One region of the Gordonia sp. UBA7860 genome, then DNA from elsewhere that is predicted to be linked to it. Evidence: riboswitches for the same ligand, from Rfam matches in the RefSeq annotation. Region 1 holds a riboswitch; the other holds the start of a gene.
The links. A riboswitch is a leader RNA that binds a small molecule or an ion and turns the genes downstream of it on or off. The one in region 1 is predicted to bind cyclic di-AMP.

Region 1 (4,033 bases):
GATAGACGCACTCGACTGCGACCCGGACGTCGAACCGCTCGTCTTCCACGCCAGCACGTTCCGCGCCCTCGAAGCGCGTCCGCGGTTGCACCCGACGTCAGGGCCGACATGAGCACCACCGACCTCGGACTTCCGACCGCCCCGCGCCCCAGACGAGACGTCGATGCGCCGACGTCGGGGCCGTTGATCGACACGTTCGGTCGCGTCACCACGGACCTGCGGGTGTCGGTGACCGACCGCTGCAATCTCCGGTGCACCTACTGCATGCCTGCCGAAGGTCTGGACTGGTTGCCGTCCGAGGATCTGTTGACCACCGACGAGTTCGTGCGGGTGCTCACTGTCGCCGTACGCGATCTGGGCATCCGACGCATCCGCTTCACCGGCGGCGAACCGCTGCTGCGCCGCGACCTCGAGGAGCTCATCGCGGCGGCGTCGACCCTGCCGGAAGGGCCAGAACTCGCGCTCACCACCAACGGACTCGGGCTGCGACACCGTGCGAGAGCATTGGCCGACGCGGGCCTGGACCGCATCAACGTCTCTCTCGACACCATCGACCCGGCCCGCTTCGCGCAGATCACCCGCCGCGACCGGCTCTCCGACGTGCTCGACGGACTCGCCGCCGCGCGCGACGCCGGACTCCAGCCGGTCAAGGTCAACGCCGTCGTACCCAGCCGTGACGACCTCGCGGGCCTGCCTGCGCTGTTGCGCTTCTGCCTCGACGAGGGCTACCAACTCCGCATCATCGAACAGATGCCGCTCGACGCCGATCACCGGTGGGATCGCGGCGCGATGCTCACGGCCGACGAGATCCTCGCGACGCTGCGTCGAACCTTCGATCTCGACCCCGACCCCCGCCCACGCGGCGGGGCGCCGGCGGCCACGTGGCTCGTGCGGGGGCACACCGACCCGACGGGACAGACTGCCCGCGTCGGGGTGATCGCGTCGGTGACGCGGCCGTTCTGCGGTGACTGCGACCGCACCCGACTGACCGCCGACGGCGCACTGCGCAACTGTTTGTTCGCCGACGCCGAGACGTCGTTGATGCCCGCCCTGCGCGGTGGACTCACCGCCAGCGCCCTCGACGCCGAGATCGCGCGGCGCTGGCGAGGTGACATGTGGCACAAGGCCGCGGGACATGCGGTGAATACCACGGAGTTTCGTCAACCCGACCGCCCGATGTCGGCCATCGGAGGGTGAGCGAACCGATGACGCTGACCGTTCGGTTCTTCGCGGCTGCGCGTGCCGCCGCGGGTGTCGACCTGACCGAGATCGATGTGCCTGCCGACGCCACGCTCGGCGACCTCGAACGCGCCCTGAGCGCCGGCCACCCCGCGCTCACGCCCGTGCTCGCCCGGTGCTCGTATCTGCGGGACGCGATCGCCCTGTGCGACCGCACGGCACCCCTCGGCGACTGCGCGACCATCGACGTTCTGCCCCCGTTTGCCGGCGGCTGACGCGTCCGAACCCCTGTGACCTTAGTCACATAACAGAGCGATAACGGGATGGACACGAACCGACCATCTTCGGGTTGAGCAGGGGTGACGGGGAATTTGGGCCCAAAGTCCCACTCACAGCCCAAAAAACAAGTTGCGGACGAGGGTGATTCGGCGGCGCAGACGTCGTACTGTACGAACAGTCTCCTCCGGGGAGATCACAGGACAGCCAAAAGAACACAACATTCGACCGGGCGCGCCAAGCCTCGTTCCCCCGATCGAATGACGAACAACAAACTCAGGAACGAGGACGGGGGACCCAACATCTCCGATGGAGATACGGACATCCGCACGGATGCCCTTGGGGTTAAGTCCACCGGCCGCCACGGCGACCACGGACCGAGCAACCTCTCGTTCGAACCCGACAGCTGACTTCGTAGGCGCGTGGAGAGAGGATAGACAACTCATGGCCGGACGTCATCGCAAGTCGACGACCAACACGACCACCAAGACCTTCGCGAAGGTCGCGCTCACCGGCGCAGTGCTCGGCGGCGGAGCCGCTCTGCTCGGCACCGGTTCAGCACACGCAGCCGCCGACTCCGAGTGGGACCAGGTCGCACAGTGCGAGTCCGGGGGCAACTGGGCGATCAACACCGGAAACGGCTACCAGGGCGGACTGCAGTTCAGCCCGAGCACCTGGGCTGCCAACGGTGGCACCGCGTACGCACCGAGCGCCGACCAGGCCTCCAAGGAGCAGCAGATCGCCGTTGCAGAGCGCGTGCTGGCAACGCAGGGCAAGGGTGCATGGCCGGTGTGCGGCACCGGACTGTCGGGCTCGACCCCGCGGACCGCTCCCACCGACTCGCCCAAGCCGCTGCAGGCCCCCAAGCCTGAGCTGAAGCCCGAGGCGCAGCCGCAGACCCCGCTGGAGAAGACCCCCGAGGCCAAGAGCACCGACGACGTCAAGAGTCAGGTCGACGGCGCGCTCGACGACGCCAAGGTCAGCCCCGAGGTGAAGAACCTCTGGAAGGCAGCCAAGGACAGTGGCTACCAGCTCACGCCGGATCAGCTGAAGCTCTACAACCAGAACAAGGGCCTGATTCCGCTCCCCTGAGCGATCTCGCCCGCGTCCCGGCAGTGATGACTGCCGGACCCCGAGACAAAGGGCCCCGCACGACGCCATAACGGCCGTGCGGGGTCCTTTTCCAATTCTCTGGTCGTTTAGGCCGAGTTTCAGGCCGAGCCGACCCATTCGTCTGAGCCGTCGGCGAACAACTGGTGCTTCCACACCGGCAGACGGGCCTTCACCTCGTCGACGAGCCGTGCGCACAGTTCGAATGCAGGCGCCCGATGGTCGGCGGCCACGGCGACGACGAAAGCCACGTCGCCCACGTCGAGCTCGCCCACGCGGTGCGACACCGCCACCGCGCGCACTCCCGCAACAGACGCCGACACCTCGTCGACCACCTCGGCGAGCACCGCAGGTGCGCTCGGATGCGACGAGTACCAGAGCGTGGTGACCGCAGACGCGTGATCTCCGTCGTGGTTGCGCACTGCGCCCGCGAAGCCGACGATCGCGCCGGCGGTGCCTGCAGCGGCGTCGGCGACGAGTTGTTCATGAGACGGGAGGTCGATGGGATCGGCGGCGAGATCGGCCTTGACGACACGCACGGTCATGCGTCGCTCCGCGGGTGATCGCCGCCGCGGATCTGGTCGAGCGCGTGGTCGAGGACGCCGTCGAGTACGTCGAGGCCGTCGCGGACTCCACCGGTCGATCCGGGCAGGTTGATGACGAGCGTGCGGCCCGCGACACCTGCGACGCCGCGGGAGAGGACCGCCGTCGGCACCGCCGGGAGTCCCGACGTGCGAATCGCGTCGGCGAGTCCGGGGATCTCGACGTCGAGCAGTGCTCGGGTCTCCTCCGGGGTGCGGTCGGTCGGGCTGAGGCCGGTTCCGCCCGTGGTGATCACGAGGGCGTCGGATGCGTAGATCCCGGCGCGAATCGCGTCGCCGACCGGCGCACCGTCGGCGACGACGTCGACCTCATCGACGACGAATCCGCGTGAGGTGAGCCACTGCGCGATGATCGGGCCGCTCTTGTCGAGATAGAGGCCGCGGCTCGCACGTGTCGATGCCACGACGACGCGGGCCACGGGTTTCTCGTCAGGTATCTTCTCGTCAGGCATCTTCGCGCGTCCAGGTTCCCGACCTTCCGCCCGATTTCTCGAGCAGTCGGATCTCGCCGGTGCTGGCGCGTCGATCGACGGCCTTGGTCATGTCGTGCAGGGTGAGTCCTGCGATCGCGACTGCCGTGAGCGCTTCCATCTCGACGCCGGTCTTCCCGGCGGTCTCGACGGTGGCCACGATGTCGATGTGATCGTCGGCGACGGTGAAGTCGACGTCGACCGCCGACAGCGCCAACTGATGACACAGCGGGATGAGCGCGTCGGTACGTTTGGCCGCCATGATCCCTGCGATACGAGCGGTGGCCAAGACATCGCCCTTGGGCAGCGCGGACTCGCGCAGGAGGTCGATGACCTCGGTGGTCGTGTGAAAAGTGCCCGCGGCGACAGCGCGTCGTCGCGTCGTGGTCTTGTCGC
Region 2 (4,033 bases), on a different contig from region 1:
CCCTGCGCTTCGAGTCGCGCGGCAAGCTCTGCTGGCATCTGGACCTCCGCGCCCTGCGTCGACGCGAGCTGGTAGCCGAACTCCTTGAGCTTCAGAGCGGTTCCGCGCGCGGGCACCGTGGTCGGTGAAGGCTGGGACTCCGAAGACGGCGACTGGGGGCTTGTCGACTGAGGTACTACCGACTGGGGTACTACCGACTGGGGTACTACCGACTGGCGTTCTGCCGATTGGGGGTTCGCCACCGACGGCGTCGCTGCGGCCGACGACGCTGCGGGGGTGCCTGTTCCGGAGAGGTTCTGGGCCGCGACATTCAGAGAATCGCGGAACGTCGGAGACGTCGAGGAGTCGAGGAGTCCGTCGAGGCGAGCACGATCCCCGTCCGTCAGAGCGCGGGTGAGGTCGTCGAGGAGTCGCGCGACGCCCTCCGAGCGCTCCTGCAGGTAGATGTTGGGGTTCGTGGTCGTCGTCGTGACCGACGACGACGTCGCTTGCTGCGGTTGACTATCCGACGAGCAGGCCGACACACCCGCTGCGAGTGTCGCGGCAGCGAGGATCACACACGCGACGCGCGCAGCCGAGGCCTCAGCGTGCACGCTGTCCGCGCATCAGGCGTATCGCCGCGCGGCCGCGTACGGCCCGGCTTGGTCGATCGGCACCACCTTGACAGGCACGCCGAACGTCGACGCGTGGATCACGTAGCCGTCGCCGACGTACATGCCGACATGGTGAGCATCCGGGTAGTAGATGATCAGGTCGCCGGGCTGAAGGTTGCCGCGGTCGACGGCCGTTCCGGAGCCCATCTGTGCCTCGCTCGAGCGCGGAAGCGTTTTACCCGCCTGCTGGTAGGCCCACACCATCAACCCGGAGCAGTCGAAGGAGTCGGGTCCGGTGGCGCCCCAGACGTAGGGATCGCCGATGCGGGTGAGCGCAGCCTGCACGGCAGCGAGCGCGGCGGACGTTCCCTTCGGCACCGCCCGGGGATCGAAGTCGAACTTGGGGCCGCGAAGTGCGCCGAGTTGCTTGCCGGTCATCGACTCGTACACGGCACGCACCTGGACCGCCTGCAGCTGCAGGTTTGCCTGCTTGGCCTGGAGGTCGCCGCGCACACGCTCGGCAGCGGAGACGGCAGTCGTCGCCTCTGCGGCGGTGCGGTCGGACTTCGCCTTCGCTGCGGCCATCTGGGCGCGTGCCTTCTTGAGCCCCTTGAGATCAGCCGACGCCTGACGGGAGATCACCTCGAGGCCCGACATCTGGTCGAGCAATGACTGTGGCGAGTCGCTGACCAGCACCGCATAGAGACGGTTGACCCGCGCACCCTTGTAGCTGGCGCGCACGATGGTGTCGACGCGCTTCTGATATGAGCTGAGCGTTTTGCGCGAGGTCTCGAGACTCTTCTGGGCCTCGGCCGAGTCTTTACGAGCCGCTGTGACGATGCCACGCTGCTTGTCGTACTCGATCTGAGCGTTGTGCATCGCCTCCGACGACTTCTCGGCGTCGGTGCTCAATTTCTTGTACTGGGCGAGGAGCTGGTCGGGTGTGCGAGTCGGTTCCGCGTTCGACGGACCTGCTGTCGCCATCGAAAAGACTTGTGCAACAGCGATGATCACCGCTGTCACGACAACGACGTATACCGCTCGCGATCGATGCGTCATTGCCTGCGATCCCGCAACCACTTCTGTGTTCACTCCCCTCACCGCCTGCAGCCTCGGATCTCCGCAGAGGAGGCCCGAACGCCGCGCTCCACCCTAACGTGAGTGTCGCGGGCAGCGACTACGGATCGGGCAGATCACGCGTTCCTGCGTGATCTGCCCGACCTCACGAACTCGATCGATCTCGCCGCTCAGTAGCGACGGATACCGACCAGACTCCAATTCTTCACGACGTCCTTCTTCACGGGGACGCCGTAGGTCGATGCGTGGATGAACTGTCCGTTGCCGATGTAGAGGCCAACGTGTCCGCCACCGTTGAACACCAGGATGTCGCCCGGCTTCGCGTCGGCGAGCGAGGCAACCGCGGTGCCGCCGCCGAGCTGTCCATAGCTGTCGCGCGGAATCGTCAGACCCGCCTGACGGAATGCCCAGCTGGTGAGGCCCGAGCAATCGAAGGCATTGGGGCCGGAGGCACCGTAAGAGTAGGGCGAGCCGATCTTGGTCTCGGCAGCGCGCACGGCCTTCTCACCGGCGGTCTGCGTCGGCGCGAGCAGCGGAGCTCCGCCGCGCGGGCGCAGTTGCTGCGGGATCTGGTTGTCGCTGATGCCCGGAAGCGTGAACTTGCCGACGTTGGGGATCTCGACCGTGGCGTCGGGTGCCTTCGCGACGTCCTGCTTCTTGACGACCGGCGCCTTCTGCTGCTGGAACTGTGCCGGAATCTGCTTGGTGTCGACGCCCGGAAGCTCGAACGTGCCGACATTGGGCACGGTGACCGGCGCTGCCAGAGCGGGACCTGCGGCAGCGGCAAGCGAGCCGAAGGTGATCGACCCGGCGATTACCGCCTTCTTTGCAACCTTGCCGCGGTCGGGCTGTTCCAAACGATGTTTGGCCACGAAGGGTGTTCTCCTTTTGTTCTCCCTCTACCGCCGACCGGGTTAGCTGTCGGGTTCGGGCCGGAAGAAATGGCCCTACGCGCATGCGATTCGAGTGCGAGCACCCGGATCGAGAGCGCGATTCACCCCCATTCGGAAAGCTCCGAAAAAATGAGTGGTTCCCCGGTACGCCAAGATTCATAGCCTTGGCGATTGAGCGGTGACCCCCGCGAACCTCTCCTGTTGGAGCGGGACGCTTCGCAAAGGTCTCGGAAAGGTTACGAAACCGGATGCGTGTCTGTCCACTAACCGACAAACAGCGTGTTCGACCCCCGCACCTCAGCCAGCACGCAATGTAGGCGATCCAGACGACGAATTGGCCGCTTGAACTGCACAGATGCTTGCTCTTGCAGATCGTGCATCGGCGTTGGAGGCCATTGCAGCATGCGTGAATGTATCGATGGCGGCATGGATCTCGGCGTCGTTATCTCGGGCCTCTCTCTTCCATCCGCGCCGTACGCCAGCGGCGGCATCCTGGCTGTTCAGCGGGCCGAAAAGCACTGTCATCACACAGCCGTCGCATGCGTGGTCGCGACCGGGGCAGGTGCTGCAATCGATGTCCATGATGTGATCTCCGTCTCAGTGGGGTGAAATCCTCGGGGATGCGCATGCCGTCGGGAGGCTTCCCCTCCTCCCGCCGGCATCGCGCACCACTGACTCCTTCTGACGGCGAGACTAGGCACCCCCACCGACAAGTCCGGTCGACCGCGTCGAGCAGATGGCGCGCCTACAGGTGGCCGAGGGCAAGTCGCCACATCCGGGACACCTGCCTCACCAGCAACGAACCATCGATGTCGGTGGTTCGAACTACTGTTCGCGACGTGACGTCCTTTGGTGACCAGCTCTCGTTCTCTGACCTCGCGAGCTCCGACCTCGAGGGCTCTGATGTCGAGAACGCTCTCGACAACGAGTTCTCCGATCGGTCCCTGTTCGACACCACGCTCGTCGTGGTCGACCTCGAGACCACCGGCGGCAGTGCGACGAACGACCGCATCACCGAGATCGGCGCGGTGAAGATCCGCGGCGGTGAGGTACTCGGCGAGTTCGCGACTCTCGTCGATCCGGGACTACCGATTCCCCCGCAGATCGTGGCGCTGACCGGGATCACCGAGGCGATGGTCTACGACGCACCGTGTATCGACGAGGTCTTGCCGTCGTTCATCGAATTCGCGCGCGGATCGATTCTCGTCGCCCACAACGCCCGGTTCGACATGTCGTTCCTGCGGCAGAACGCCCTGCGCCTACACCTGCAGTGGCCGTTCAGCGCAACGCTGTGCACGGTCACCATGGCCCGACGCATCCTCGGACGCGACGAGGCGCCGACGGTGCGCCTGTCAGCCCTGGCCGATCTGTTCGACGTCACCGTCCGCCCCACGCACCGCGCCCTCGACGACGCCCGCGCGACCGTCGAGGTCTTTCACCATCTCCTCGAGCGCGTCGGGAATCAGGGCG

Region 2: another riboswitch for cyclic di-AMP. It lies ahead of B3T59_RS19815 (NlpC/P60 family protein); the one in region 1 lies ahead of B3T59_RS16985 (transglycosylase family protein).

The regions. Positions count from the first base shown of each region.
Region 1 is NZ_DLSO01000137.1:9,486-13,518, forward strand. Features, by position in the region: gene B3T59_RS16970 (flavin reductase family protein) at 1-112, shown strand, start outside; gene moaA (GTP 3',8-cyclase MoaA) at 109-1,197, shown strand; gene B3T59_RS16980 (MoaD/ThiS family protein) at 1,206-1,454, shown strand; cyclic di-AMP (ydaO/yuaA leader) riboswitch at 1,714-1,892, shown strand; gene B3T59_RS16985 (transglycosylase family protein) at 1,900-2,547, shown strand; gene B3T59_RS16990 (molybdenum cofactor biosynthesis protein MoaE) at 2,667-3,110, opposite strand; gene B3T59_RS16995 (MogA/MoaB family molybdenum cofactor biosynthesis protein) at 3,107-3,619, opposite strand; gene moaC (cyclic pyranopterin monophosphate synthase MoaC) at 3,612-4,033, opposite strand, start outside.
Region 2 is NZ_DLSO01000158.1:23,415-27,447, reverse strand. Features, by position in the region: gene B3T59_RS19825 (peptidase MA family metallohydrolase) at 1-593, opposite strand, end outside; gene B3T59_RS19820 (C40 family peptidase) at 606-1,577, opposite strand; gene B3T59_RS19815 (NlpC/P60 family protein) at 1,841-2,542, opposite strand; cyclic di-AMP (ydaO/yuaA leader) riboswitch at 2,559-2,743, opposite strand; gene B3T59_RS19810 (DEDD exonuclease domain-containing protein) at 3,373-4,033, shown strand, end outside.